3 regions of the Isoptericola maris genome follow, and region 1 is predicted to be linked to each of the others. Evidence: riboswitches for the same ligand, from Rfam matches in the RefSeq annotation. Region 1 holds a riboswitch; each other region holds the start of a gene.

Region 1 (9,924 bases):
TACTTCAGCGACGACGAGCCGGAGTTCAGCACGAGCACCGAGCCGTGCGCACCGTACGCGCTGAACGGGTTGGGTCGGTCCGGCTCGGGGATGATGCTCATGCTCGGGCTCCGTTCGAGGGGGTGCCGACGGACTGCGCCTGGATCGCGGTGATCGCCACGGTGTTGACGATGTCCGGGACCAGGGCGCCACGGGAGAGGTCGTTGACCGGCTTGTTCAGTCCTTGCAGGACGGGGCCGACGGCGACCGCCCCGGCCGAGCGCTGCACCGCCTTGTACGTGTTGTTGCCCGTGTTGAGGTCCGGGAAGATGAAGACGCTCGCCCGCCCGGCCACCGACGACTCGGGCAGCTTGGAGGCCGCGACCGAGACGTCCACCGCGGCGTCGTACTGGATCGGGCCCTCGACGCTCAGCTCGGGGTGGCGCTCGCGCACCAGGTCCGTGGCGGACCGCACCTTGTCGACGTCAGCGCCGGTGCCGGAGGTGCCGGTCGAGTAGGACAGCATGGCGACCTGCGGCTGCACGCCGAACTGCTCGGCCGTGGCCGCCGACGACGCCGCGATGTCGGCGAGCTGCTCCGCCGTCGGGTCCGGGTTGACCGCGCAGTCGCCGTAGACGAGCACCCGGTCGGGCAGGCACATGAGGAACACCGAGGACACCACGGACACGCCCGGCTTCGTCTTGATGATCTCGAACGACGGACGGATCGTGTGCGCGGTGGTGTGCGCGGCCCCGGAGACCATGCCGTCGGCCAGCCCGAGGTGGACCATCATCGTGCCGAAGTAGGAGACGTCGGTGACGATCTCCCGCGCACGCTCGACGGTCATGCCCTTGTGCGCTCGCAGCCGGGTGTACTCGGCGGCGAACCGCTCCACGTGCTCGGCGTCGGTGGGGGAGAGCACCTCGGCGGCGTCGATGTCGAGGCCCAGCTCGGTGGCCCTGGCGCGGATCGTCGTCTCGTCGCCGAGGATCACCAGGTCGGCGATGCCGCGGGCGAGCACCGTGGAGGCGGCACGCAGGATGCGGTCGTCGCCGCCCTCGGGCAGCACCACGCGCCGGCGGTCGCCGCGGGCCCGTTCGACCAGCTCGTGCTCGAACATGAGCGGGGTGACCACGGGGGTGCGCTCGACGGCGAGGCGGGCGAGCAGCTCGGCGCCGTCCACCCGCTGCTCGAACATGGCCCGGGCGACGTCGTGCTTGCGCTGCGCCGTCGCCGTCATCGCGCCGCGGGTCCGCGCCGCGACACCGGCCACCTCGTAGGTGTCCATCGTGGTGGCGATGATCGGCACGTGCGGCTCCAGGGCGGCCGCAAGCTGCCCGGACCGGCCCGACGGGCGGTACCCGCCGGTGAGGATCAGCCCCGCGAGCGACGGGAAGCGCTGCGCCGCCTGCACCGACAGCAGCCCGAGCAGCACGTCCGTGCGGTCCCCGGGCGTGATGACCACGGTGCCGTCCGCGAGGTGGCCGAGCATGTGCTCGAACGTCATGGCGCCCACGATCACGTCGAGGGCCTCGCGGGCCAGGAGGTCACGGTCGCCGAGCAGCAGCGTGCCGTCGACGGCGTCGGCGAGCTGGGCCACGGTCGGCGCGCCGAGGAACGGCTCCTCCGGGATGACCCAGGTCGGCAGGTCCTCGCCGCTGATCCCTTCGCGCACCGCGGTGGGCGCGTCCGTCACGGCGTCCTCGGCCCGGTTGACGACCACGGCGATCGGCTGGGCGTGGCTCGCCCGCAGCTCCGCCACGCTGAGCCGGGTCAGGGTCGCGACGTCGTCGATCCCGCGCGAGCGGCCGGAGACGACGAGCAGCACGGGGGCGTCCAGGTTGGCGGCCACCCGCGCGTTGAACGCCAGCTCGGTCGCTCCCGAGACGTCCGTGTAGTCGGTGCCGAGCACCACGACGGCGTCGCACCGGTCGGCGACGGCGTGGTACCGCGCCACGATTCTGGCCAGGGACCCGTCCGGGTCGGCGTGGACGTCGTCGTAGGTGACCCCGACGGCGTCCGCGTAGTCCAGGTCGATGCCGTCATGGGCGAGCATCATCTCCAGGACGTGGTCACGTACGCCCGTGCCGCCGTCGGCTGCCGGCCGCTCCGGGACCCGGGAGACCGCTCGGAAGACGCCCACGCGCTGGACCTGGCGGACCAGGAGGTCGAGCACCCCGAGCGCGACCGTCGACTTGCCGGTGTCCCCCTCGGGGGACGCGATGTAGATGCTGCGTGTGCTCACTGCCTGCCTGTTCGCTCGCGTCGGACGTCACGCCCATTCCATCGCATGCACGACGACGGCGCACCGGTTGCGGGGCGTCGGCTTGGTCACTCCCGGACGTGCTTCACTCGTTGTCACCGCCGGTGGCCGTGCCGGCGTCGTACATCGGACCGCCCTCCTCCGTGGCCGTCTGCCCGGCGTCGGGCCACACCCAGTCGCGCACCTCGGGGATGTCCTCGCCGTGCTCGCGGGTGTGCTGCCGGGCGGCGAGGCGCGCGTCGACCATCCGCTGGCGCAGGCCGGCGACCGTGGAGCCCAGCCCGGGGACCCGGTCGATGACGTCGAGCACCAGGTGGTACCGGTCGATGTCGTTGAGCATCGCCATGTCGAACGGCGTGGTGGTGGTGCCCTCCTCCTTGTAACCGCGCACGTGGATGTTGCCGTGGTTGTTGCGGCGGTAGGTCAGGCGGTGGATGAGCCACGGATAGCCGTGATAGTTGAAGATCACGGGCCGGTCGGGCGTGAACAGCCCGTCGAAGTCCTTGTCCGCCAGACCGTGCGGGTGCTCCCGCTCGTCCTGCAGCCGCATGAGGTCCACGACGTTGACGACGCGGACCTTGAGGTCCGGCAGCTCGCGGCGCAGGATGTCGGCGGCCGCCAGGACCTCGAGCGTGGGGATGTCGCCCGCGCAGCCGAGCACCACGTCCGGGTCCTCGCCCGGGACCTCCGTGCCGGCCCACTCCCAGATGCCCAGCCCGCGCGTGCAGTGGGCGATCGCGGCGTCCATGGACAGGAACTGGGGTCCGGGCTGCTTGCCGGCGACCACCACGTTGACGTACTGGCGGCTGCGCAGGCAGTGGTCGTAGGTGCTCAGCAGGGTGTTCGCGTCCGGCGGCAGGTAGACCCGCACGATCTCGGCCTTCTTGTTGACCACGTGGTCGATGAAGCCCGGGTCCTGGTGGGAGAAGCCGTTGTGGTCCTGGCGCCACGTGTGGCTGGACAGCAGGTAGTTGAGCGACGCGATCGGCCGGCGCCACGGGATGTGGTTGGTGACCTTGAGCCACTTGGCGTGCTGGTTGAACATCGAGTCGACGATGTGTATGAACGCCTCGTAGCTGGTGAACAGGCCGTGCCGGCCCGTCAGGAGGTAGCCCTCCAGCCATCCCTGGCACTGGTGCTCGCTCAGCATCTCCATGACGCGGCCGACGCGCGCGAGGTGCTGGTCGACGTCGGGCCCGTGGTACTCCGCGTTCCACTGCTTGTCGGTGACGTCGTAGACGGCCTGGAGACGGTTCGAGGCCACCTCGTCCGGTCCGAAGATGCGGAAGTTCTCCGGGTTGCGGCGGATCACCTCGGTGAGCCAGCTGCCGAGCACCCGGGTCGACTCAGCCAGGGCGGCCCCCGGCTCGGGGACGTCGACGGCGAAGTCGCGGAAGTCGGGCAGCCGCAGGTCCTTGAGCAGCAGCCCGCCGTTCGCGTGCGGGTTGGCGCCCATGCGCAGCTCGCCCTGCGGAGCCTCCGCCGCGATCTCGGGCCGCAGCGCGCCGTCGTCGTCGAAGAGCTCGTGCGGCCGGTAGGACTCCAGCCAGTCGCGGAGCACCTCGAGGTGCTCCGGCGTGTCGCGGGCGCTAGCGAGCGGCACCTGGTGCGCACGCCAGGAGCCCTCGGTCTTGTTCCCGTCGATCTCGGGCGGGCAGGTCCAGCCCTTCGGTGTGCGGAAGACGATCATCGGCCACGCGGGGCGCTGCTCCTCGCCCGGCGACGCGTCCCGGGCGTCCGCCTTGATCCGCGCGATGTGGTCCATCACCTCGTCGAGGAGCTGGGCGAACCGGCGGTGCACCGCCGCGTGGTCCTCGCCGTCGAACCCGCCCGTGAAGAAGTACGGCGTGTGCCCGTAGCCGACCATGAGGGCGTGCAGCTCGTCGTCGCTGATGCGGTCCAGCACCGTCGGGTTGGCGATCTTGTAGCCGTTGAGGTGCAGGATCGGCAGCACGACGCCGTCCTGCGCCGGGTTGACGAACTTGTTGGAGTGCCAGCTGGTGGCCAGCGGGCCGGTCTCCGCCTCGCCGTCGCCCACGACCGCCGCCACCAGCAGGTCCGGGTTGTCGAACGCGGCGCCGTAGGCGTGCGACAGCGCGTACCCGAGCTCGCCGCCCTCGTGGATCGAGCCGGGCGTCTCGGGCGCCACGTGCGAGGGGATCCCCCCGGGGAACGAGAACTGCTTGAACAGCCGGCGCATCCCCTCGTCGTCCTGGGTCACGTCGGTGTAGATCTCCGAGTAGGTGCCCTCGAGGTAGGTGTTCGCCACGAGCCCGGGACCGCCGTGACCGGGGCCGGCGACGTAGACCGTGGACTGCTGACGCTCGCGGATGACGCGGTTGAGGTGGGCGTAGAGGAAGTTGAGGCCCGGAGTCGTGCCCCAGTGCCCGAGGAGCCGCGGCTTGACGTGGTCGCGGTCCAGGGGCCGGCGCATCAGGGGGTTGTCGAGCAGGTAGATCTGGCCGATCGACAGGTAGTTGGCGGCACGCCACCACTGGTCGAGACGTTCGACGTCCGTGTCCGAGAGCTCCGCGACTCCGGTGGCGGGCCAGGTGGTGGGATCGGCGGTCGAGGTGCTCATCTGACGCTCCTACGGGCAGAGGGACGATCATGCTCGTGCTCATTCCATCGCACGGCGGTCCCCGGCGCAGCGTGAGACACGAGCGGCCCGCCGCGCGGCACGGTGACCTTCGCCACGCGATTCCAGGAGAGGCCGCGGGCACCGATACCGTGGCCCCGTGCCGAACCCGCCTGTGCGCCGATCCTTCTGGGCGGTCGCCCGCCAGCCGCGGATGATCGTGATCCTGCTGATCTTCCTCGCCGCTGCGGCCGTGTGCGGCCGGCTGGGCGTCTGGCAGATCGACCGCGCGTACGAGCGGGCCAACCTCGCCGCCGCGCAGGAGGCGGCAGAGGCGGCCGCGGCGGCACCCGTCGATCTCGGCGAGGTGCTCGTACCGCAGTCCTCGTTCCCCGGCGAGCTGGTCGGGCGCGAGGTCGAGGTCACCGGGACGTACGAGCCGGCGGGCCAGATGCTCGTCACCGGGCGGTCCCTGGACGGCGTCGACGGCTATCTGGTCCTCACCCCGCTGCGCGTGTCGGACGACGGCACGGGCGGCGCGTCGTGGGCGGCCCTGTCCGGGGAGCCCGTGCTCCCCGTGGTGCGCGGCTGGGTCGACTCCCCGACGCCCGGGGACGCGGCCCTCGAGGTCCCGGCGGGGGAGGTGTCGCTGCACGGCTGGCTGCAGGCCTCCGAGTCGACGGTGCGTACCGGCACCGTCCCCGAGAACCCCGGTGGCCCGCCGCTGACCCAGGACATCGCCTCCAGCGCGCTGGCGAACACGTGGGACGGACCGATCTACACCGCCTACGTGGTGCACACCGGCTCGTCCCCGGAGCAGGTGCCCGCCGACGCCGGGGGTCCCGCGCCACTGCCGCGCCCCGTGCTCGAGGGTGGCACCGACGTGAACCTGCAGAACTTCTTCTACGCCCTGCAGTGGTGGGTGTTCGGGCTGTTCGCGGTCGCGCTGTGGGTGCGGTTGGTGCGCGACGAGATGGCGGGCGGCACGCGTGGCTCGCGACGTCGGCCGCGTGGCGACGGCGAGGACGACCCCGTGGGTACCGGGATCGCGGGCCTGCCGGCCGGGTAGCCGACGTCGGATCCGATCGGCGGACGGTGACCTGGTCGGCAGTCCGAGCTGCCGATCAGGTCACTTCGTGCCGTCTTGATCCTGCAGCCGCTCGACGAGCCGCGCACGCAGCTCCCGCGCGGCCCGTTCCGGGTCGGCCGCCGCCGTGATCGCGCGCACGACCACGACCCTCCGCGCACCGGCGTCCAGCACGGCGTCCAGCCGTTCGCGGTCGATGCCGCCGATCGCGAACCAGGGGGTGGCCGGGTCCGACGCCGCGACCTCGCGCAGCAGGTCGAGCCCGACAGCCTCCCGTCCCGGCTTGGTGGGCGTGGCCCACAGCGGCCCCACGCAGAAGTAGTCGACGCCGGGGTCCGCGTCGGCGGCCGCGGCCTGCCGCGCGGAGTGGGTGGAGCGTCCGAGCACGGGGCCGGTCCCGAGCAGGCTGCGCACCGCCGACGTCGGCAGGTCGCCCTGGCCCATGTGCACCACGGGCGCCCCGGCCAGCGAGGCGACGTCGGCCCGGTCGTTGACAGCCCACAGCGCACCGTGGGCGGTGGCGACGCCCGCCACGAGCTCCTGCAGCTCGAGCTCGCGCGCGGCGTCCAGAGACTTGTCGCGGAGCTGGACCACGTCGACACCGCCGCGCAGGGCCGCGTGCAGGAAGTCCTCCAGGTCGGCGGTCGAGGACCGGGCGTCGGTGCACAGGTACAGGCGGGCGTCGGCGAGCCGGGTGCGGGCGTCGGCGGACGGCGTGGAGGGGGACACGGCCGCCAGCGTAACCACGCGGCAGTACAGTGGCCGCAGCACGGGAGCCCCGTCGGGGCTGAGAGGGCGAGGTCCGCCGACCGTCGAACCTGATCTGGGTCATGCCAGCGAAGGGAGCACGCATGAGAACGCCTGGGACGCTGCCGGACGTCGTGGTCGTCGGCGGTGGCATCGTCGGTACGGCGGTCGCCTGGCGCGCCGTCGAGGCCGGTCTGACGGTCGTCCTGCTCGACCCGAGCCCGGGGGACGGCGCCACGCACGCCGCCGCCGGGATGCTCGCACCGGTCAGCGAGTCGTGGTTCGGCGAGTCCGCCCTCGCCCGTCTGGGCCTGGCCGGCCTCGCCGCATGGCCCCGCTTCGCGGCTGACCTCCTGCGCGCGACGGGCCTCGGCTCGGGGCTGCGCGAGACGGGCACGCTGGTGGCGGCCTACGACGCCGACGACGTCGCGCACCTGCGGCGCTGGCTCGCCCTGCACGCCGAGCTCGGCGTGCAGCCGGACGAGCTCACCGGTGCCCAGGCACGGCGCCGCGAACCGCTCCTCGGGCACCACGTCGCCGGAGCCGCCTGGGTGCCGGGCGACCACGTCGCCGACCCGCGCGCGACCAGGGCCGCGCTCGACGTCGCCCTGCACGCCCACCCCCGTGCCGCCGTCGTCCAGCGTGCCGCCGTGCGCCTCGAACGCGACCGGGGCGCCGTCGTCGGTGTCCTCGACGAGGCGGGCACGCTGCACCGGGCCGGGGCGGTGGTCCTGGCCGCCGGGTGGCGGTCCGGCGAGCTGGTCGACGTGCCCGTCCGGCCGGTGCGGGGCCAGACGCTCCGGCTCGACGCTCCGCCCGGGTCCGCCCCCGGGCACGTCGTGCGCGGCCGGGTGCAGGGCCGCCCGGTCTACGTGGTGCCGCGGGAGCCCGGGACGGGATCAGGTCCGGGGACGACGGCGGAGCACCGGGAGGTCGTCGTCGGCGCCACCAGCGAGGAGGGCCCGGACGACCACCGCCCGTCGGCCGGGGGAGTGTTCGCGCTGCTGCGGGACGCCCGGGCGCTGGTGCCGGCCCTCGACGAGGCCGCCTTCGTCGAGGCGACGCTGCGGGCGCGACCCGCCACCCCCGACAACCTGCCGCTCGTGGGGCCGACGGCCACGCCGGGCCTGCACCTGGCGACGGGCCACCATCGTGGCGGGGTGCTCCTCGCACCGCTGACGGCCGAGGCCGTCGTCGCCGGTCTGACCGGTGCCGCCCTGCCGGACGCCCTGCGCGTCGCCGACCCCGACCGTTTCGCCCCCGTCCTCGAAGGAGCCTGAGATGGCCGAGACCCTGCCAGCCCCGCACGCTGTCGTGAACGGCGAGCCCTACCCGCTGGACGCGCCGGTGCCCGTGACCGACCTCGTCGCACGCCTGGTGCCGGGCTCCGTCGTCGACGGCGTGCCGCAGGGCGTCGCCGTCGCGCTCGACGACGCCGTCGTGCCGCGTGGCGCGTGGGAGTCCACCACCGTGGGTCCCGGGGCGCGCGTCGAGGTCGTCACCGCGGTGCAGGGCGGGTGAGCGGCGTGCTGACGATCGCCGGCGTCGAGCTCGGCTCCCGCCTCGTGATGGGCACGGGCGGCGCACCGAGCCTGCTGGCCCTGGAGGACGCGCTGGTCGCGTCCGGGACCGAGCTCACCACGGTCGCGATGCGGAGGGTGGCACGGCCGACGCCGGGCGCGGCAGCCGGTGACACCTCGATGTGGGGGCTGCTGGACCGGCTGGGGATCCGCGCGCTGCCGAACACCGCCGGCTGCTTCTCGGTGCGGGAGGCCGTGCTGACCGCGCAGCTCGCCCGGGAGGCGTGCGGCACCGACTGGGTCAAGCTGGAGGTGATCGCGGACGACGTCACGCTCCTGCCCGAGCCCCTTGGTCTCGTGGAGGCCGCCGAGGAGCTGGTGCGCGACGGCTTCACCGTGCTGCCCTACTGCGGGGACGACCCGATCGTGGCGCGGCGCCTGGAGGACGTCGGGTGCGCCGCCGTCATGCCGCTGGGTGCGCCCATCGGGTCGGGTCTCGGCATCCTCAACCCGCGCAACATCGAGGCGATCGCGGCGGCCGCCTCCGTGCCGGTGATCCTCGACGCGGGGATCGGGACGGCATCGGACGCCGCGCTCGCGATGGAGCTCGGCTGCGACGGGGTGCTGCTCGCCACCGCCGTCACGCGGGCCGTGGATCCGGTGCAGATGGCCCGGGCCATGCGGCTGGCCGTCGAGGCGGGGCACCTGGCGGTCGGTGCCGGTCGGATCCCGCGGCGCGAGCGCGCGCTGGCGTCGTCGTCGCCGGAGGGGCGGCTCGACCTGGCCCTCTGACGTCGCCCTGTTCGGCAGTTCCTGCCCTGTTCGGCACCTTGAACTGCCGAACAGGGCTGGAACTGCCGAACGCGGCCGGTCAGTACACGGGGACGGACGGGTCCACGTCGCGGGACCACGCGAGGATGCCGCCGGCAATCACGCGCGCCGGCAGCCCTGCGTCGCGGAGCACCGCAGCGGCCCGCGAGGCGCGACCGCCCACCTTGCACAGCACGTGCACCGGGCGTCCCTGGGCACGGGCGGCCACGTGGACGACGGCGTCGTCCCGGGCCGGGCCGAGCAGCTCGCCCAGGTTGACGTGGTCCGCCCCGGCGACGGACGCGATCTCCACCTCCCACGGTTCACGCACGTCCACGATGTACGGATCGGCGCCGTCGCCGGCTGCCGCGGCCGCCCGCAGGGCAGCCACCGCTGCGGGGGTGACGGGATCCTGGTCGGGGACCTCGGCCGGGGTCAGCCCGCAGAACGTGGCGTACGCGGCGTCGTCGGGCAGGGTGGTCACCGGTTCCCGCGACGGGTCCGGGCGGACGTCCAGGTGGCGCCAGGTGAGGTCGAACGAGTCGTAGACCGCGAGCCGCCCGAGCAGCGTGCGGCCGGCGCCGGTGATCAGCTTGATCGCCTCGGTCGCCATGATCGACCCGATCGTGCCGCACATCGCACCGAGCACCCCGCCGGTGGCGCAGTCAGGGGCCAGCGCGGCCGGCGGCGGCTCGGGGAAGACGTCACGGTACGTCACGCCCTCCGGCGCGCCGCCGTCCCCGGGCGGCGCCGCCCAGAACGTCGCGACCTGGCCCTGGTAGCGGTAGATGCCGCCCCAGACGACGGGGACGCCCGCGATCTCCGCCGCGTCCGACACCAGGTAGCGCGTCGCGAAGTTGTCCGCCCCGTCCAGCACGAGGTCGTAGCCCCGCAGCAGGTCGACCGCGTTCGCGGAGGTCAGACGCTCGCGGTGCTCGAT
Region 2 (9,924 bases), on a different contig from region 1:
TGCACCTGGGCGGCACGACGACCGACGACCGCGCGTCCCGTCGCGAGCCCGGCCTGCCCGGGCGCCTCGAGGGCGACCACCTGGTAGCGGCCCGTGACCGGCATCGCAAGGGCCATCGCCGCCGGCCGCAGGTTGGCCAGCAGGCAGGAACCGTCCAGCAGCGAGGCGACGGCCCGGTGCCGCGACCAGGTGGTGCCGCCGTGCGTGCCCGTTCGCGGAGCAGGGGCCGCGGTCAGGGTGGTGACGTCGGGCATGAATCCTCCTCGCGGACGACGCCGGTGTCGTCCCGCCAGGTCACAGCATGACATACCGCCTGGTCGGTCTCTACTGCGCCGCGGCGCCGGTGCTCGGCGGCACCTGCAGCGCGAGCTCGACGCGCGAGCGGATGCCGAGCAGCACGAAGATGTTGCGCAGGTGGCAGTCCACCGTGCGCACGCTCACCGAGAGACGTTCGGCGATCTCCCGGTTGGTCTCCCCGGCGGCGACACGGCGGGCGATCCGAAGCTGGTGCGGGGTGAGGCCGGTGAGCACGTCGGGAACCGAGGTCGCCCCGGCGGCCTCGGCAGCCCGCAGCTCGGTGCGGGTGCGGTCCGCCCACGGGTCGGCGCCACCGCGTTCGAAGAGCAGCAGCGCGTCGCGCAGGCGCTCGCGGGCGTCGCTCGGTCGCCCGTGGCGGCCGAGCCGTCGGCCGTGCAGCAGGAAGGTCACCGCGCTCTCGAAGCGGCCGCCGGCCTCGAGGTGAGCGGCATGGGCCTCGCGGAACAGGGCGTCCGCCTCCGCCTCGGTGGAGCAGAGCAGAGCGCGGCAGCGCAGGAGCAGGGCCGGGCCCTGCGGGTCGGACGCCGTGCGGCTCCACCTGGCGAGCTCCGGCAGTGCGGCGCGACCCGTGGCATGGTCGCCGGCTCCGACGGCCGCCTCGACGAGCGTCGGCAGCACCAGGCCGCGCAGCGCGAAGTGTGCGCCTTCGGCCGACGCCAGCAGCGAGACCAGCCGGCTCGCCGCGTCGGCGGGCCGGCCCTCGACGAGCTCGGTCCGGGCGAGCGCCCACTCGGCCAGCGTGACCGGCTGGGTGAGCCCGTGGCGGCCGGCGGTCGCCAGGGCCGTCGTGGCATGGTCGACGACGTCCCCCGAAGGTCCCTGCACGGCCGCCGTCAGGGCCAGCACCGCGTGGTGGTGCGCCGCCGTGTTGGCGCGACGTGACTGCTCCGCGGCGCGCAGCCCCGTCAGCGCGTGTTCGCGCGCCTGCGCGTGGCGTCCCGCTCGCAGCTCGGCGTAGGCCACGTACTCGGTGGCGCGGGCGACGAGCGCGGGGTCGTCGGCCGCACGAGCGGCGGCCAGCGCACGGGCCCCCGCGCGGCACCCGTCCTGGACGTCTCCGGTGAGCAGTGCGGCGGCCGCGCCACGCAGGAGCGCCTCGGGATCGTGCCCGGCGAGCGCGCCGCGCACCACCCGACGCAGTGGTCCGGCAGCCTCCGACGTCCGGCCGTGCAGCAGTGCGAGCATCCCGGTCAGGTAGTCCCGGGGAGCGCCGTCGAGAGCGGCCTGACCCAGGGCCGTGGTCAGCGCCTCCACGCACGCGACATGGTCGCCCGCGCTCCACGCGGCGTTGACGGCGGCCAGCGTGGCGATCAGCGCGGCCCCGGGCTGCTCGCCGAGCTCGGACCGGGCGAGGCTGAGGCTGGCGTAGGCGTCGTGCACGGGACCGTCGGCATGGAGCCGGAGCCCGCGGGCGAGCTCGGTGTGCCCTCGCATCGCGGTGGTCTGCATGCCGAGAGGCTAGGTCGACCGCACGGTCGCGCCACTCGTCCTTGTGCCGGGACACGGGTGCCCGGTCCCCGCGGTGTGCCACCGCACACGACGGCGGGCGGACGCATCGGGTGCGCCCGCCCGCCGTCGAGGTCCGCCGTCCCGGTCGGGACGAGGTCAGGCCCGGGTCAGAACGGGCACGAGCTCTCGTACTTCTCCACGTCCGAGAACCACCCGGTCGAGGGTCCCGGGCAGAGGAACTGCGTGTACCGCGTGTCGTCGTCGACGAACCGCTTGAGCCAGGAGATCGAGTACTTCGCGATCGTCGTGTTGGAGCTGTTGGGAGCGAAGTGGCTGGCCCCGTCCAGCTCCAGGTAGGCCTTCTGAAGGTCTCGGTCGAAGGACTCGTAGAACGGCTCGGCGTGCGTCTCGTGCCGGGCGACGGAGTCGTACTCGGCGCCGAAGATCAGCGTGGGGGTGCTGACCGACGACCAGTTCTTCTTCACGTGCCACGGGGTCATGGGGATGGCGGCCTTGATGTCCGGGTTGTCGTCCACCGCGCGCAGCGTGCCGCCGCCGCCCATCGAGTGGCCCATGAGCGCGAGCCGGTCGGCGTCGATCCGGTCGGCGACCGGGCTCGAGTCGGTGAGGTAGTCGAGGGCCGCCTGGAGCTGGCGGGCTCGGGAGTCGGGCTGGTCGTAGATCGAGTTCGTGGCCATCGTCAGGACGACGAAGCCCTGGGACGCGAGCCGCGGACCCAGCCACGAGATGGTCCGCTCGGTGCCGGTGTAGCCGGGCGAGATGACGACGGCGCCGAAGTCGCCGTCGCGCGTCGTGGTCGGGTAGTAGATCGTGCCGCCACCGAAGCCCGAGACGAGGCTGGAGACGTTCCGCTCGGAGATCGAGTAGCTGCCGCGCGACGCCTCGATGCTCGACTCGGTCGGGTTCGGGCCACGCTCGTGGGGGTTGTCCGCGCCCTGGGCGGCGGGGCCGGCGGCGATGCCGACGCCCACGGCGACGGCGAGCGAGGCCAGGATGCCGGTCACCCGCTGGCGGGTCCGGGAGGTGCTCGGTGAGTGCTGCATCGTACGTCCTCTCTGACGGGGCCCCCGGCGGGAGCCGTTGCTGCCCAAATAGCGTGCGGTGCCGGCCCGCCGGGTGGCATCGGCAAGATCGCCGGTCCGGTGCCGGCGGCGCGAGCCCGAGACACCGTCTCAGGCCCTGGTGGCGGCAGGCTACGGTGGTCCCACGACACGGGGTGCGCCCACCGGGAGCTGAGATCACACCCGTCGAACCTGATGCAGTCCGCACTGACGAAGGGATGTCGCCCATGCCGTCGACCCTGCCCACCCGCCACGGATCGCCGTGGCGCCCGCGCCCCGTCCCGCGGGTGCTGTCCGTCGCGGGCTCGGACCCGTCCGGGGGGGCCGGCATCCAGGCGGACCTGAAGGCGATCGCGGCAGCCGGTGGCTACGGCATGGCTGCGCTGACGGCGCTGACGGCGCAGAGCACCCGAGGGGTGAGCGCCGTGCACGTACCGCCCCCGTCGTTCCTCGCCGCGCAGCTCGACACGCTGCGTGCCGACGTCGCGCTCGACGGGATCAAGGTGGGGATGCTGGCGTCGTCGGCGGTCGCCGACGTCGTCACCCGGTGGTTGGACGACGGCGCGGGAGTCGACGGTCCCCCCGTCGTCGTCGACCCGGTCATGGTCGCGACCTCGGGGGACCGTCTGCTGGACCGCGCCGCCGAGGACGCGGTGCGCCGGCTGCTCGACCGGGCGGACGTCGTGACGCCCAACGTCCCCGAGCTGGCCGTCCTGCTGGGCACGCCCGTCGCGACGACCTGGACGGGCGTCCTCGGTCAGGCTGCCCGGCTGGCCGCCCGGCACGACGTGCTCGTGGTGGCCAAGGGCGGTCACCTGCCCGGCGACGAGGTGCCGGACGCGCTCGTCGGGCCGGGCGGCGTCGTCGCCGAGCTGCCGGGCCGGCGCGTCCCCACGACCAGCACGCACGGTACCGGGTGCTCGCTGTCCAGCGGGCTGGTCACGCGCTACGCCCGTCACGGCGAGTGGGAGCGAGCGCTGCGGGAGACCAAGGCCTGGCTGACGGACGCCGTCGTCGCGGGAACGGCGCTCGAGGTCGGCAGCGGCTGCGGCCCGGTCGACCACTTCTGGGCGCTGCGCGGGGTGCTCGTCGAGAGTCCTTAGCAACGCCGAACGTCGTGGTCCGGACCGTTCTCACCGGCCAAAGCGGGCGTGACCATGACGTTCGGCACGGGAGGGTCAGTCGAACAGGTCGCCGAGGTCGCCGATCTCGTCCAGGATGCCGCCGAGCACCATGCCACCCAGGACGGCGCCGAACGCTCCGGAGCCGGTGCGGCCGGACGCGGGCCGACGGTGTCCTTCCCACGGCTGCGGGCCAGGATGCGCGACGTCTCGGCGTGCCAGGTCGGCGGCCTCGGTGGCCAGGGCGGACGCGCGGCGCGCTCCGTCGACCGCTGCCTCGGCGTCGGTGACGTCCCGTGCCGCGGCGAGCTCGCGCTCGGCCGCGGCGAGCCGGGTGCGGGCGTCGGGGCCGACCGGCGCGCGGTAGTCGTCCACGACGGAGCGTGCCGCCGCGACCTGGCGCGCCGCGTCGTCGAGCGCGGGCCCGCGCTGCGCTGCTGCTCGCCGGGAGCGTTCGTCGCGCTCGATCCGGTCACGGACGGCGTCGTCCAAGGCGGTGTTGGCCTCACGGAGCCGGGTCAGGGTGGCGATCGGGTCGGTCGGCGCCCCGGGCGCGGGCAGGGTCCGCAACGTCTCGGACAGGGCGTCCGCCGCGAGGTCGACGGCGCCCTCGCGGCGGGTCGCCGGCATGGCGCGGGCCTGGGCGAGCTCGGTGCGGGACTCGGCGACCAGTGCGCCGAGGGCAGCCTCGGCACGCAGTGCCTCCGACTCGAAGTCATGGACGGCGGACAGCAGGCCCTCGGCGCGGTGGAGGGCGTCCTCGGCCGCGCGCGTCCCCGCTGCCGCTTCGGCGACCTGCTGGGAGGCGAGCCTGCGCCGGGCGGCGCCTGCGCTCCGGGCGGCGAAGTCCAGGAGGCGTCCGGCCTGGGCCGGGTTGTCGGCCACGGGCGCGAGCGCGTGCTCCGTGTAGTCGGCATGGAGTCGCTCGACGTCGTCACGTGCCGGGTCGATCGCGCCCCGCACGGTCTCGATGCGTTCCTCGACGCGGTCGACCGCTTGCGGGGTGGCCCGGGCGGAGCTGCGCCGCGCCGTCAGCGTGGCGTCGAGGTCGTCGAGCGCCGTGCCGGCGGCGCCGCACAGCTCCACGATGCGACCCGACCACGCCCGGCGTTCGGCGTCGGTGTCCGGCACGTGGTCGTGCAGGAGCTGGTTGAGATGGAACGCTTCGCGCAGGTGTTCTCTGGCCTGCCGCAAGGCTGGTCCGGCCTCCGCGGTGGCAGGCTCGCCGAGCTCGGCCACGGCGAAGGACAGCTCGTCCTCGGCCAGCCGCGCACGTTCGTCCGTGCGGACCAGCGCCGACCCGGCGGCCGTCGTCAGACGGGCGAGCTCGGTCTCGGCGGCCTCCCGTCGACGTCCTCGGCGGCCCCGGAGCGCGAGCGCGAAGCCTGCGACGACCACCAAGACCACGCCCGTCACCACACCGACCAGCTGCACGCCATCCATGCCGGGAATCGTACGGGCATCCGGGAGCGGCCGGGACGGTCGGCCACGGGTGGCTCAGGCCGGCCTGCGCGCGACGACCTCGAAGGTGTGCCAGTGCTTGGGGCCGCCGAACGAGGGACCGTCGTGCTCGCGCTCGTCGACCACCAGCACGTCCAGGCCGTCGATCAGCTCACCGACGTCCTCCTCGTGGTGGAAGGTCAGCGCGTCCGCCGTCGCAAGGTCGGTAGCCCACTCGTCGCGCTCGCCGAAGAGCGTGACGCCGACCCAGCCGCCCGGCGCGAGGGCGCCGCGGACGCCCTCCCAGACGCGCGCGAAGTCCGACGGCGGGACGAAGGGCAGCGCGTAGGAGGCGTGGACGAGGTGGGCGCTCGGCAGCGGGAGCGCCTCCTGGACGGTGGCCACGCGCACCTCGAGACCGGCGCGCAGCGCCGGAGGCACCAGGCGGGGCACCAGGTCGGCCGTGCCCGGGGCCGGGTCGACCGCGAGCACGTGCCAGCCCGCACGCACGAGAGCCGTGGCCTCGACCCCGCTTCCCGCACCGAGGTCGACGGCCTGGCGGCCCGCCCCCTCCCCGGCCCGGGTGAGCAGGTCACGGCAGAGCTGCCGCGGAGCGCGTCCCGTCTGGCGGGCGTTGTAGAGATCCCAGTGCGCGAGGTCGAAGCGGGTCACCCGCAGATCATGCCCCGGGCAAGCATGTCGATGCTCGGTGGGATGATGTGAGCGATGCCACCCGACTCTCCTGAACGCCCCGCGCCCGCCGGCTCCCAGCTCGGCACGGTCGCCTCGGTGCTGCGGCTGCTGCCCTACGTCCGTCCGGCGCTACCACGCCTCGTCGGCGGTCTGGTCGCCTCCCTCGGGGCGAGCCTCGCGGCACTGGCGATCCCGCGGGTCCTCCAGCGCCTCGTGGAAGGGCCGCTCGCGCAGGGCGTCGCCGACCACGACTACGCCGCGCTGCTGTGGCCGACGCTCGCCGTCCTCGGTCTCGGGATCACCGAGGCCGGCCTCATCCTCCTGCGCCGCAACCTCGTGATGTACCCGGGCACCCGGGTCGAGGCGGCGCTGCGCACAGAGCTCTTCCGTCACCTGCAGCAGCTCCCGGCGGCGTTCCACGACCGGTGGCCAGGGGGTCAGCTGCTGAGCCGCTCCATGACCGACCTGGGCCTCCTGCGGCGATGGCTCGTGTTCGGGCTGCTGCAGCTCGTGGTCAGCACCGTCACCATCGCCGTCGGTGTCGCCCTCCTCCTCACGACCGCCGGGTGGCTGGGACTGGTCTACCTCGCCGGTGCCGTCCCGGTGACGATCATCGCGTTCCGGTTCTCGCGCCGCTACCGCGTCATCGCCCGGCTCTCGCAGGACCAGTCCGGCGACCTGGCCAACACCGTCGAGGAGTCGGTGCACGGGATCCGGGTGCTCAAGGCCTTCGGCCGCGGGGACGACGCGCTGGAGTCGTTCTCCGGGCAGGCGGAGGAGCTGCGCCGCACGGAGATCCGCAAGGCCGGCAACCAGGCCACCGTGACCACCTCCCTGCAGCTCGTCCCGGAGCTCACGCTCGCGGTCTGCCTGATCCTCGGCATCTGGCTGGCAGCCGAGGGGCAGTTGAGCGTCGGCGCCCTCGTCGCGTTCTTCCTCACGGCAGCCGTCATCAACGGCCCGGTCGTCGACCTCGGCATGACGCTGTCGATGACCCTCAACGCCCGCACCGCCGTCGACCGCTTCTTCGAGGTGGTCGACACCCCGAACCCGCTGACCGACCCGGCCGACCCTGTCGACCTCGGCGAGGGTGAGGGCCGCGTCGTGCTGCGCGACGTCGGTTTCCGGTACGCCGACGCCCCGGCGCCCGTGCTCGACGGCGTCGACCTCGAGCTGCCGGCAGGCACGACGACGGCGCTGGTCGGATTGACCGGGTCCGGCAAGTCCACCCTCGCCCTGCTGGTCCCGCGGCTCGCCGACGTGACCACGGGCGCCGTCGAGATCGACGGCCACGACGTGCGCGACCTGTCCCGGCACGACGTGCGACGTGCCGTGGCCGTCGCCTTCGAGGACCCGACGCTGTTCTCGGCGTCGGTGCGCGACAACGTGCTCCTCGGCGTCGACGACGACCTGCCCGCCGAGGCCCGCGAGCAGCGGCTGCACGAGGCCGTCGAGGTCGCCCGGGCGGGCTTCGTCCACGACCTGCCGCGGGGCGTCGACACCCGCATCGGCGAAGAAGGGCTCTCCCTGTCCGGCGGCCAGCGACAACGCCTCGCCCTCGCCCGGGCGATCGCCGCCCGGCCCCGCGTGCTCGTCCTCGACGACCCGCTCTCCGCCCTCGACGTCACCACCGAGGAGGCCGTCACGGCTGGCCTGCGAGACGTGCTCCAGGGCACCACCAGCCTCGTCATCGCCCACCGGCCGTCGACGGTGGCGCTCGCGGACCGGGTCGCCGTCCTGTCCGCGGGGCGCATCACGGCGGTCGGGACGCATCGTGAGTTGCTCGCCTCCGACGACCACTACCGCTATGTCATCGCCTCGCTCGAAGCCGACTGGAAGAGCGGCGAGCACGACCACGCGACGGAGGCGACCCGATGACCGCGCCGCGCACCACGACGCCCGACAGCTGGGCGCCCCGCGACGTCCACACCGACGACGTGTCCCAGCTCGACCGGACGACATCGCGCGCGGTACGCAGCCGCTCGCTCCGGCTTCTCGGGGAGCTGCTGCGTCCCCGGTGGCGCCCGCTGGCCTGGGCGGGGCTCCTGATCGTGGTCGGGACGCTCGGCCAGGTGGCAGGGCCGCTCCTCGTCCAGGCGGGGATCGACACCGCGCTGCCCGCCCTGCGCGACGGCGACCCCGGTCGGCTCGTGACCATCGGCGGCGCGTACCTCGCGGCCGCCGTGCTGGGCGGCGTGTGCGCCGGCGCGTACGTCCGGGCCGCGGCCCGCGTCGCCCAGAGCGTGCTCCTGGAGCTGCGTCGCCGGGTCTTCCGGCACACGCAGCGGCTCTCGCTCGAGTTCCACGAGTCCTACACCTCGGGTCGCGTCATCAGCCGCCAGACCTCCGACCTGGAGGCGCTCCGCGAGCTCTTCGACGGCGGGCTGACGGGCGTGGTGTCCTCGCTGATGCTCATGGTGTTCACCGGAGCGGCGCTGTTCGTCGTCGACTGGCGGTCGGGGCTGGTGCTGACGGTCGCCCTCGTGCCCGCCTGGTTGCTGACCCGCTGGTTCCAGCGGCGCTCGCAGCTCCACTACCGCGAGCAGCGCGGCGCGTCGGCACGGCTCATCGTGAAGTTCGTCGAAACCATGACGGGCATGCGGGCGGTCCAGGCGTTCCGGCGCGAACCCACCACCCAGGCCGAGTACGCACGGCTCGGCGAGGAGTACCGCGACGCGAACCTGCGCATCTTCGGCGTCAACGGCCGCTACCAGCCAGGGCTCGTGCTGATCGGCAACGTCACCGTGGCGGCAGCGCTCGCCTACGGCGGGTGGCGGGTCTTCGAGGGGCAGCTCGAGCTCGGTGCGCTCGTCGCCGTGCTGCTGTACGTCAAGCGCTTCTTCCAGCCGATCCAGCAGCTCGGCATGTTCTACAACGCGCTGCAGTCAGCGGTGGCCGCGCTCGAGAAGGTGTCCGGGCTGCTCGCGGAGGAACCGACGGTGGTCGAGCCGCAGCGCCCGACGCCGTTGCGCAGGGCTCGTGGCGAGCTGCGGCTCAAGGACGTCACGTTCGGCTACGGCAAGGGCCCGGTGGTGCTCCCCGAGCTCGACCTGACGATCCCGGCCGGGCAGACGGTCGCGCTCGTCGGCTCGACCGGGGCGGGCAAGTCGACGCTGGCCAAGCTCGTCACCCGGTTCTACGACGCGAGCGAGGGGCGGGTGCTCCTCGACGGTGTGGACGTGCGCGACCTGTCCACCCGGGACCTGCGGCGTGCGGTGGTGATGGTGACGCAGGAGGCGTACCTCTTCAGCGGCACGGTGCGCGAGAACATCGCTCTGGGTCGCCCGGACGCCACCGACGAGCAGATCGAGGCGGCGGCTCGGGCGGTCGGGGTGCACGACTTCGTGACCGGTCTGCCCGACGGGTACGGCACCGAGGTGAACAAGCGGGGCGGTCGGGTCTCGTCGGGGCAGCGCCAGCTGCTCAGCTTTGCCCGCGCCTTCCTCGCCGACCCGGCGGTCCTGGTGCTGGACGAGGCGACGAGCTCGCTCGACGTCCCGGGGGAGCGGTTGGTGCAGGCCGGCCTCCAGACGCTGCTCGCCGACCGGACGGCGATCATCATCGCCCACCGGCTCTCGACGGTCGCGATCGCGGACCGCGTGCTCGTGATGGAGGGCGGTCGCGTCGTCGAGGACGGCACGCCGCAGGAGCTGGTGATGCAGCAGGGGCGGTTCGCGGCGCTGGATGCCGCGTGGCGGGACTCGGTCGTCTGACCTCCTTGCGGCCGACCGACCGGACGGTATGCTGGCGGTCCGGCGACAGGAGAGGTGCGACATCGTGGTCGACGTCCGAGAGCGAGACAGCGGTACCCGGGGCCGCGT
Region 3 (9,924 bases), on a different contig from region 1:
GTGCACGTCGCTCATGGGCATCGGCGTCGCGGCGGCGGCCCTGCGCCGTCCCGGCCGGAGCAGGACAATCCCGGTGCTCACCGGGCTGGCAGGTGCGGTCGCGCTGCACTCGGCGTGGAACGCGTCGTCGGCGTTCGGGCTGCCGGGCCTCGGTGCGGCCTACCTCGCCGGGCTCGGGGTGCTCGTCGCCCTGGCGGTCGTGCTGCACCGCGACCGGCAGCGCATCGTCGCCCTGATCCGCACCCACCTGCCGCAGTACCGCGAGACCGGCGTCGTCACGCCGTCCGACCTGTGGATGCTGTCCTCGCTGCACCGCAGACGCCGGGCCCGCGAACAGGTCCGGGCCGCCCTCGGGCGCGGGCCCGCTCGCGCGTTGGCGGACTACCAGCAGGCCGCGACGGAGCTCGCCATGCTGCACCGCCGACGCGCCCTCGGTCTGGTGCCCGACGACGCGTTCGTCGCGCGCCGCGACCCCCTCCTGCTCCTCATGCACCATGCCCGTGCGGTGTTCGCGCTGCCCGCCCTGCCGCGTCCTGCCTGGCGAGGCTGACCGTCCGCGCTGGTCAGGAGGAGGCTTTCGTCCTGCCTGTCGCTTCGCCGAGAACGCGGTGACGGTCAGGGCGAGTCAGCCGTTCAGCAGCGTGCACCGCATCATGGATGGGCCAGGCGCTAGCCCGCGGTGTGGTCGACCCCGCCTCCCGAGGCGCTCCGCCGGAGGCCGAGCGCGATCGTCGCGCCGACGGCCACGTGCTCGGCGACCAGGAACCCCACGGCCTCCCGTGTCGCCGCGCCCAGCGGGCCGGCCAAGGAGCCGAGCAGCACCACGCCGCACAGCACGAGCCACACCCGGTCACCGCCGCCGGGCAGCCGCCGCAGCAGCGCACGCACGCCCCAGCCGAGCAGCCCGGCCGTGAGCCCGGCCACGACGACGTCGACCAGCCCCACCTCGCGCAGGCCGCCACCGGTCCTCGCGACCAGCTCCGCGCCGCTCACGGTCGCCACCGTCCACACCACCGCAGCGACCGCCGCGGCCAGCGGCGGTACGCCCCACGCCGGGGTCCGACGGCGGAGCACCCCGCCGCGCCGCCCGGTCCCGTTCCCGTCCGGAATCATCCGTCCCGTCGTCTGATGGGTCATCGTCCCGTCTCCTCCCGCCGGCGCTGCCGGTCCGTCCTCGGATGCTGTCGGTACCCAGCGTGCGAGCCCCGGGGCGACCTGCGCCTCGGCCGGAGGGAGGTCGCTGCCGGGACCTCCGTCGTCGGGCACCCCGACCGGAGCCGGGGACGCCCCCGACCTTCGTCGGTGTCGGGACCCGGCGGGCAGCCGTAGCGTTCCTGCCATGCACGTCCCTCCCGCGACCCTCCCGCGACGCCTGCTCATCGGCGCCTGGCTGGCGATCGCCGCGCTGACCGCCGTGGTGGTCGTGACCTCGAACCTCGACGTCCGCACCGGGCTGCTCCTCGACGTCTCCGTCGCGCTGGCGGCGCTCGGGCTGACGGCCCTGCTGTTCACTCGGCACACGGTCGCCGCGGCACTCGGGCTCGCGGCACTGGCCGCGCTCTCCCCCGCCGCGACGCCTGCCGCCACGGCCGCGACGCTGCAGGTGGCCCGGAGCCGCCCGATCCGCACCGCCCTGCTCGTCGCCGTCGCCGGGACGCTGGGGCACGCCGTCCAGGCGCTGTGGCACCCCGTCCCCCTCCCGCTCGTCTGGTGGCTGCTGTGCGACGTCGCGGTGCACGCCGCGCTGCTCGGCTGGGGGGCGTTCTGGCAGGAGCGGGCGCTCGTGCTGTGGTCGCTGCGCGACCGCGCCCGGCGTGCCGAGGCCGAGCAGGAGCAGCGGGTGGCCGAGGCTCGCACGGCCGAGCGCACCCGGATCGCGCGCGAGATGCACGACACCCTGGCCCACCGGCTCTCCCTGCTCGCGGCGACCGCCGGGGCGCTGGAGTACCGGCCCGACGCCGACCCGGCAGCGCTCGCCGCGGCGGCCGGCCGCGTGCGTTCCGGCGTCAGCGACGCGCTCGAGGACCTCCGCCAGGTGATCCGCCTGCTGCGCGCGGACGGCCTCGACCACGCACCGGACCTCGACGACGTCGCGGGCCTCGTCGAGGAGGCGCGGGAGGCCGGGAGCGCCGTCTCCTACGACGCGCCGGCAGCCGGTTCCGCCGAGGTGCCACCGGCCGTGCGGACCACGCTCTTCCGCGTGGTCCAGGAAGGTCTCACCAACGCGCGCCGGCACGCCGCGGGCGCGGCCGTCCGGGTCGAGCTCGAGATCGGACCCGGTGAGGCCACGGTGCGCGTGGCCGACGACGGCGGACGGCCGGGCGCACCGGGCGACGGACCGGGCAGCGGCACAGGGATCGTCGGGCTGCACGAGCGGGTGACGCTCCTCGGCGGCCGGTTCGACGCGGGCCCGCGTGCCGGCGGAGGTTTCACGCTCGCGGCCTGGCTACCGTGGGACCGATGACCGATTCCCCGCAGCGCAGCGTGCGCGTCGTGCTCGTGGACGACGACGCGCTCGTGCGCGCCGGTCTGCGCCTCATGCTCGACGGCGCCGACGGCATCCGGGTGGTCGCCGAGGCGGCGGACGGCGGTGAGGTCCCCGGTGTGCTCGACGCCCACCCGGCGGACGTCGTCCTCATGGACCTGCGCATGCCCGGCGTCGGGGGGATCGACGCGACGCGCACCGTCCGGGCGCGGCCGTCACCGCCCGCCGTCGTCGTCCTGACCACCTTCGACACGGCCGAGGAGGTCGGCGGCGCCCTGCACGCCGGCGCCGCCGGCTACCTCCTCAAGGACATGCCGCCCGCCCGGATCGCGGCCGCGGTCAGGTCGGCCGCGGCGGGCGAGCCGGTGCTGGCGCCCGACGTCGCACGGCGGCTCATGGAGACCGTCGCCGGTACCGGCGGTGCCCGGGAACGGGCGCACGCGGCCCTGGGGGCACTGACGGCCCGCGAGCGCGACGTCGCCGCGGAGCTCGGCCGGGGCGCCTCCAACGCCGAGATCGCGACCCGCCTCCACCTCAGCGTGCCCACGGTCAAGGCGCACGTCTCCCAGCTCCTGGACAAGCTCGGCCTGGAGAACCGCACCCAGGTGGCGCTGCTCGTGCACGACGCGCAGGGCTGAGCGCCGCGGCGCCCCGTCGTCATCCTCAGCCGGGCACGACGGCGCAGCCCCGCGGGTCCAGCACCAAGCCCACCTTGTCGTCGGCCGCCGGCACGCTGCCGTCCGTGAGGGCGACCAGCCGCTCCTCGCCCGCACCCAGGTCCGCGTCCACGGTGACCTCGGTGCGACCGCGCCGGAACGTGGTCGCGACGACGACGCCGTGCCGCACCTCACCGCCCACCGACGCGCCACCGGAAGCGCCACCCGAGCCGCCGTCGACCACCCGCAGGCCCGCCGGACCGACCGCGAGGAGACCGTCGGCGTGCGGCAGGAACGTCTGGTACCCGAGGAACTCCGCGACCTCGCGCGTGGCGGGTGCCCGCCACAATGCCTCCGGCGCCGCGACCTGAGCGAGCCGGCCCGCCGACATCACCGCCACCCGGTCCGCCACCGTGAACGCCTCGTCGTGGTCGTGGGTGACGAACACCGCTGTCGTGCCCGTCGCGTGCAGGACAGCCCGGATCTCGACGGCCAGCCGCTCGCGCAGGCCCCGGTCGAGGGCCGAGAGCGGCTCGTCGAGGAGCAACAGCCGCGGCCGGGGGGCCAGGGCGCGCGCCAGCGCCACCCGCTGCTTCTCCCCGCCCGACAGCTCGGCCACCGGTCGCCCGCCGAACCCCGTGAGCCCCACCAGGGCCAGGAGCTCGGACACCCGCTCGGCCCGCTCCGCCCGCGGCCGGTCGGCCAGCCCGTAGGCCACGTTCCCCGCGACGTCGCGGTGCGGGAACAGCTGGCCCTCCTGGAACAGCAGCCCGAACCCCCGACGGTGCACGGGCACGCCCGCCAGGTCGGCACCGTCGAACGCCACGGAACCCGCCGCCACCGGCTCGAGGCCGGCCACCGCCCGCAGGAGCGAGGACTTGCCGCAGCCGCTGGGCCCCAGCAGCGCCAGCACCTCGCCGGCCGCGACGTCGAGCGAGACGCCGTCGACCGCCGTCGTGCCCGCGTGCCCGCGCCGCTGCCCGTAGCGGACGACGACGTCGCGCACGGCCAGGCCGGCACCGCGCTCCTGCGAGACCGTCATCAGAACTCCCCTCCGCCGCCGTCGCCACGCATCCGTTCCGCCACCATCATGACCGTCGCGGTAAGCAGCGCCAGCACCACCGACGCCGCGAGCGCCATCCCGTAGTTCTCCGCGCCGGGCTGCCCGACGAGCCGGTAGATCACCACCGGCAGCGTCGCGGCGTCCGGCCGGGCCAGGAACGACGTCGCGCCGAACTCCCCGAGCGACACCGCGAAGGCGAACCCCACGGCGAGCCCCAGCGACCGCGCCGCCAGGGCGAGGTCCACGCTGGCCAGCACCCGGCCCGGCGGCGCGCCGAGCACCGCCGCCGTCTCCCGCAACCGCGGGTCGATCGCCCGCAGCACCGGCAGCATCGTGCGGACCACGAGCGGGATGGCGACGACCGCCTGCGCGATCGGCACCAGCAGCCCCGACGTGCGCAGGTCGACGTCCAGACCCAGCGGCCGGTCGAGCGTCAGGAGGAACCCGAACCCGACCGTCACCGCCGACACCCCCAGCGGGAGCATGAACACCGCGTCGAGCCCCCCGACGGCGCGCCGCAGGCCGCGCGAACGCGGCCGGCGCGAGACGACCAGCACCACCAGCCCGCCGACCACCACGGCGATCAGCGTGGCGAGGGCCGCGATCCGCAACGAGTTCGCCGTCGCCTCCCACACGGTCACGGTCAGCGCGTTGCGCCCGCCCGTCGTCCCCAGCGCGACATAGTTCGCGAGCGACCAGGCGCCGTCGGGCCCCCGGAACGACCGCAGGACGAGACCCGCGAGCGGGAACGCGACCAGCCCGCAGACGACGACGGCGGTCGCCACCGCGGGCAGCACGTCCCGGACGGAGCGCAGGTCCAGCGGATGGGCGCCCGACCGCTCGCCCGTGAGCTGCAAGGCCCGCTCGCGGCGGGCACGCAGGCGGCCGCTGACCAGCAGCGCGGCCACGACCACCACGAGCTGCAGCACGCTGAGCACGGCCGCGGCACGCAGGTCCAGGAACTGCGTGGTGCGGATCCAGATCTCCGTCTCGATCGTGCCGTACCGCATGCCGCCGAGCACGAGGACGACGCCGAACGCCGTCGAGCAGAACAGGAAGACGACCGACGCCGCCGAGGCGATCGCCGGACCCAGCGCCGGCAGCGTCACCGTGCGGAAGGCGCGCCACGGCGTCGCACCGAGAGCCCGCGCAGCCTGCTCGGCACGGGGATCCAGCCGTTCCCACAGCCCGCCCACCGTGCGGACCACCACCGAGTAGTTGAAGAACACGAGCGCGACCACCACGCCCGCGAAGCTCTCCTCCCACCCGAGCCACCCCAGCGGCCCCGACGGCGTGAACAGGTGCCGGAACGCGACACCGACGACGACGGTCGGCAGCACGAACGGGACCGTCACCAGCCCACGCAGCAACGTCCGACCGGGGAACCGGCACCGGTACAGCAGGTAGGCGCCCGGGATGCCGAGCAGCACGCTCAGCACCGTCCCCACGGACGCCTGCGCGAGCGTCTGCCCCACCACCCGCCACGTGCGCGGCTGACCCAGGACCTCCGCGAAGCCGGAGAGGTCGAGCGTGCGCCCGCCCGCGCCGTCGTCCGCGAAGAAGCCCTGGACGACCAGCGCGACCACCGGCCAGGCGAAGAAGACGGCGAGGAACACCAGAGGGACACCGACCGCGGCCCCCCAGCCCAGCCACGCCTGCCGGGGTCGGAGCCGCAGGCTCACCCGGAGTTGCGTCGGGTGACCCTGCGGCTCCGCTCCGGGCGAGTGTCTTGCTCCGCTGCGCCCCTCACCCTCGCGTCGCCTCCGGCTCACCCGGGTTTGCGTCGGGTGACCCTGCGGCTCCGCTCCGGGCGAGTGTCTTGCTCCGCTGCGCCCCTCACCCTCGCGTCGCCTCCGGCTCACCCGATGACCGTGGCCGTCCACTGCTCGATCCACTCGTCACGGTGCGCCGCGATCTCCTCCGCGGCGACCTCGTGCGGCTCCTCGGCGAGCGGCGCGAACTGCTCCCACTCGGTGGGCAGCTCCACGGACTCGTCCGCGGGATACATGTACATGCTGCCCGGGACGTCCGCCTGCACCGGCCCCGACGTCAGGAAGTCGACCAGCGCCCGGGCGCCGTCCGGGTTGTCGGACCCCGCGAGGACGCCCGCATACTCGACCTGGCGGAAGCAGGTGTCCAGCAACGCCGCGGTGGTCGAGGCGCTGCCGTCCTCGGTGACCGTGGCCGCCGGCGACGTCGCGTACGACAGCACGATCGGTCGCTCGCCGCCCTCGCCCCCGCCCGAGAAGTCGACGTAGTACGCGTCCGACCAGCCGTCCGTGACGCGCAGACCGTTGTCCGCGAGCTCGGCCCAGTAGTCCTGCCATCCGTCCTCGCCGAACGCGCTGACGGTGGCCAGCAGGAACGCGAAGCCGGGCGACGACGTCGCCGGGTTGGTGACGACGGTCAGGTCGGCGTACTCCTCCTCGGTGAGGTCCTCGAAGGTGGCCGGCGGCTGGATGCCCGCGTCCTCGAACCAGGCCGTGTCGACGTTGAGGCAGACGTCGCCACGGTCGATCGGGGTCAGGGCCACCAGGCCCGGCTCCGCCTGCGCGGTCACCGACGGGTCGAGGTCCGTCGGCGTGTAGGGCTCGAACACCCCCGCCTCCACGGCGCGTGACGCGAACGTGTTGTCCACGCCGTACACCACGTCCCCGAGCGGGCTGTCCTGCGTCAGGACGAGCTGGTTGACCAGCGTGCCCGCGTCGCCGGCGGCCACGTGCTCGACCTGCAGCCCCGTCTTCGACTCGAAGGACTCCAGCAGCCCGTCGCTCAGGGCGAAGGAGTCGTGGGTGACCAGCGTGACGGTGCCCGAGAGCTCGCCGTCGGTCGACGACCCACCGGACTCCCCCGGGGCCTCGCTGCCCGAGCAGGCGGCCAGTGCGGGCAGCAGGCCGACAGCGGCGACCGTCGCCAGGGTGCGGCGGGTACGGATGATCATTCGTCCTCCTCAGACGGATCTGAAGGGGGGCCGTCGTCCATGTCCACGGACGACGGGATCGAGAAGCCCGACTTCCTCCACCGGTGCTAACCGGGTCAGGTTCGAGGGTCTGCGGAGATCCGCACTCTCAGCGCTCGGTGGCGCTCCCCTGTCGTTCCCTCCGAGCCTACACACCGTGCGCACGCTACGGTGGTGACGTCCGTCGGGCGGACCCCTCGCGAGCCTCGCCCGATGCCGCCGTCTGGTACTGGAGGATCCGTGGATCACCTTGAGCTCTCCCCGCAGTCCGAGCCCTCGCTGGGCCTCAAGATCGGGACGGTCGCGGCGACGTTCGCGGCCGGGTGGGTCGCGCAGAAGCTCATCAAGGTGATCTGGGAGAAGGCCACGGGGAACGACGCCCCGATCGACCTGGACGCGGACGACATCCCGATCGTGCAGGCGATCACGTTCGCGGCCGTCACCGGCGGCGTCGCCGTCCTCGCCCGGCGGCTCGCCCGGCAGGGCGTCACCAAGGCCGTGGACCGGCGGGCCAAGCAGGTCTCCGTGGTCTGAGGCCCGGACCGGCGCAGGCGCGCTCAGCCGCGGGTGCGCTGCCGCCGTCGGGCCAGCTGCGCCTCGTGCCCACGAGGCCGCTCCACGGTGTGGACGGCGGCCAGGGCCGCCTCGAGCCGCACCGCCGGGTCGCCGTCGGCGCCGGCCATCGCCTCGACGATCTGAGCGGCCGCAGCCTGCAACGGGATCTGGGCCCGTGCAGCCGCCTCGCCGAGCTTGTCGCCGGCCTCGGCCTCCGCGATGCCGTGCACCACCATGAACGCACCCTTGGCCTGCTCGACAGCAGAGGCCGACACCATGGCCCGTCCCACGGCGCGCTGGGACTCGCGGTCCAGCGCCTCACGGGTCACCGGGCTGACGTCCAGCACATAGCCTGCGACGTGCGTGATCTCGCCGTCGTCGGTGAGGTGCGCCTGCCCCGTCACCACGACCGTCCGCGCCTTCCCGTGCGGGTCGACGATCCGGTGGGCGCTGCTGAACGGCCGTCCCGACCGCATCGCCACCACGGCGGTCCGGGAGACCCGGCTGCGATCGTCGGGGTGCGTGCGAGACCTCAGCGCGTCCATGCTCGGCTCGATCTCGCCCGGCTCACGCCCGTGCATCCGGTACACCTCGTCGGACCACCAGGTGCGGCCGGAGTCGAGCTCGACCCGGTACCGGCCCACGACGAGCTGTACACCCGCTGCGAGAACTTCGGCCGCGCCGGCCAGGCCGGCACCCCCGACGGTGCGGTGCGACGACGAACCGCTCATGACATCTCCCCCGGGTTCCGGGCTCAGCACCCGGTCAGGACTCGTGTGCCGCCCACCGTACTCCCGAGGCCCAGAACTGCCACCTGAGGAGGCGTTCCGTCATCCGACGGGGGCCGCGTCGGACGCTTCCTCGTCCCCTGCCCCGGACGACTCGGCGGCTGCGGCAGCACGCTCGCTGCGGTGCGCCCGGACCGAGTAGACGACCGCACCAACCCAGACGGCAGCCACGACGGCGAGAATCACCGTCGTCGCGGCACTGCCCACCGACACCAGGTCGGTGCGGAGCAGCGTGCGCGTGTTCGTCAGCACGATGACCCCACCGACCGCGGAGCCCAGGACGCGCGGCGGCACCCACCGGACGATCCAGGCAGCGATCGGTGCGCCGATCAGCCCGCCGATCAGCAGCGCGATCGCCCAGGAGCCGTCGATCCCGGCCGTCCCGAGGCCGACGAGGAAGCCGAGGCTGGCCGCCACCGCGACGAAGAACTCGCTGGTGTCGATCGAACCGACGACCTTGCGGGGCTCGAGACGTCCGCTCGCGAGGATCGCGGGGGTACCGACGGGCCCCCAGCCGCCCCCGCCGGTGGCGTCCATGAACCCGGCCACCAGGCCGAGCGGCGTCAGGAAGCGGCGGCGCAGCGGCTGCCCGATCCGGTCGGTGCGCAGCCCGCGGAAGGTGAACCGGAACAGGACGTAGACCCCCAGGCCGAGCAGCAGCACCGACATGAGCGGGCCGGCGATCTCCGTGGAGAGCCAGGACAGGAACGTCGCGCCGGCGAACGCGCCGACCGCGCCGGGCAGGCCGATGCGCGCCACGACCCGCCAGTCGACGTTGCCGAAGCGCCAGTGCGATGCACCGGAGGCGAGCGTCGTCCCGATCTCGGCCAGGTGGACCGTGGCCGAGGCTGCGGCCGGGTTCGTGCCGATCATCAGCAGCAGGGTCGTGGAGGTGACCCCGTAGGCCATGCCCAGGCTGCCGTCGACGAGCTGCGCCCCGAGTCCGACGAGAGCGAGCAGTACGAGAGTGGGCACGAGAGCCTCCGACGTGGGAACGACGAGTTACTCGACATACCCTATCGGTCCCATCGGTTTAATGTCGAGGGGTGTCTCGGGAACGTCGCACCGAGCGTGACCCGGGCGGCTCCGACGGAGCCGTTCCGTCAGGGGTTCTCCCACGCCTCGTCGTCGTCCACCAGGAGACGGATCTCCGCCGGGATCGTCCCCGTAGCGAGATCCGCGAGAGTCACCTGGGACAGCACCGCCCGAACGTTCGCGCGCAGCGCCACCCAGACGTGCAGCAGCGATGCGGCAGACCCCGAGTAGTCCAGGTCGGACGGGCGCTGGTCGCGCACGTACACCAGGGGGCCGTCCACGGCCCGGACGACGTCGGCCACCGAGACCTCGGCTGCGGGCCGGGCCAGGACGTACCCGCCGCCGGCCCCGCGGCGGCTCGCCACGATGCCCTCACGGCGCAG

What was found. Region 1 has a riboswitch for thiamine pyrophosphate ahead of thiO (glycine oxidase ThiO). Riboswitches for the same ligand answer to the same signal wherever they lie in the genome.
Region 2: another riboswitch for thiamine pyrophosphate. It lies ahead of thiD (bifunctional hydroxymethylpyrimidine kinase/phosphomethylpyrimidine kinase); the one in region 1 lies ahead of thiO (glycine oxidase ThiO).
Region 3: another riboswitch for thiamine pyrophosphate. It lies ahead of ACH5HR_RS13915 (thiamine ABC transporter substrate-binding protein); the one in region 1 lies ahead of thiO (glycine oxidase ThiO).

What each region holds. Positions count from the first base shown of each region.
Region 1 covers NZ_JBLUNY010000009.1:35,477-45,400, reverse strand. Annotated here, with positions in the region: gene ACH5HR_RS13255 (acetate/propionate family kinase) at 1-101, opposite strand, end outside; gene pta (phosphate acetyltransferase) at 98-2,224, opposite strand; gene ACH5HR_RS13245 (phosphoketolase family protein) at 2,328-4,823, opposite strand; gene ACH5HR_RS13240 (SURF1 family protein) at 4,981-5,889, shown strand; gene thiE (thiamine phosphate synthase) at 5,950-6,636, opposite strand; TPP riboswitch at 6,667-6,770, shown strand; gene thiO (glycine oxidase ThiO) at 6,759-7,934, shown strand; gene thiS (sulfur carrier protein ThiS) at 7,936-8,175, shown strand; gene ACH5HR_RS13220 (thiazole synthase) at 8,172-8,966, shown strand; gene ACH5HR_RS13215 (ThiF family adenylyltransferase) at 9,046-9,924, opposite strand, start outside.
Region 2 covers NZ_JBLUNY010000001.1:230,763-240,686, forward strand. Annotated here, with positions in the region: gene ACH5HR_RS01100 (PucR family transcriptional regulator) at 1-254, opposite strand, end outside; gene ACH5HR_RS01105 (LuxR C-terminal-related transcriptional regulator) at 325-1,767, opposite strand; gene ACH5HR_RS01110 (alpha/beta hydrolase family protein) at 1,935-2,831, opposite strand; TPP riboswitch at 2,991-3,085, shown strand; gene thiD (bifunctional hydroxymethylpyrimidine kinase/phosphomethylpyrimidine kinase) at 3,077-3,952, shown strand; gene ACH5HR_RS01120 (hypothetical protein) at 4,028-5,413, opposite strand; gene ACH5HR_RS01125 (class I SAM-dependent methyltransferase) at 5,468-6,082, opposite strand; gene ACH5HR_RS01130 (ABC transporter ATP-binding protein) at 6,137-7,981, shown strand; gene ACH5HR_RS01135 (ABC transporter ATP-binding protein) at 7,978-9,816, shown strand; gene ACH5HR_RS01140 (QsdR family transcriptional regulator) at 9,881-9,924, shown strand, end outside.
Region 3 covers NZ_JBLUNY010000010.1:544-10,467, reverse strand. Annotated here, with positions in the region: gene ACH5HR_RS13945 (PrsW family intramembrane metalloprotease) at 1-550, shown strand, start outside; gene ACH5HR_RS13940 (DUF6069 family protein) at 670-1,137, opposite strand; gene ACH5HR_RS13935 (sensor histidine kinase) at 1,340-2,464, shown strand; gene ACH5HR_RS13930 (response regulator) at 2,461-3,123, shown strand; gene ACH5HR_RS13925 (ABC transporter ATP-binding protein) at 3,149-4,183, opposite strand; gene ACH5HR_RS13920 (ABC transporter permease) at 4,183-5,880, opposite strand; gene ACH5HR_RS13915 (thiamine ABC transporter substrate-binding protein) at 6,063-7,145, opposite strand; TPP riboswitch at 7,201-7,305, opposite strand; gene ACH5HR_RS13910 (DUF4235 domain-containing protein) at 7,404-7,697, shown strand; gene ACH5HR_RS13905 (PAS domain-containing protein) at 7,721-8,449, opposite strand; gene ACH5HR_RS13900 (sulfite exporter TauE/SafE family protein) at 8,549-9,481, opposite strand; gene ACH5HR_RS13895 (RrF2 family transcriptional regulator) at 9,610-9,924, opposite strand, start outside.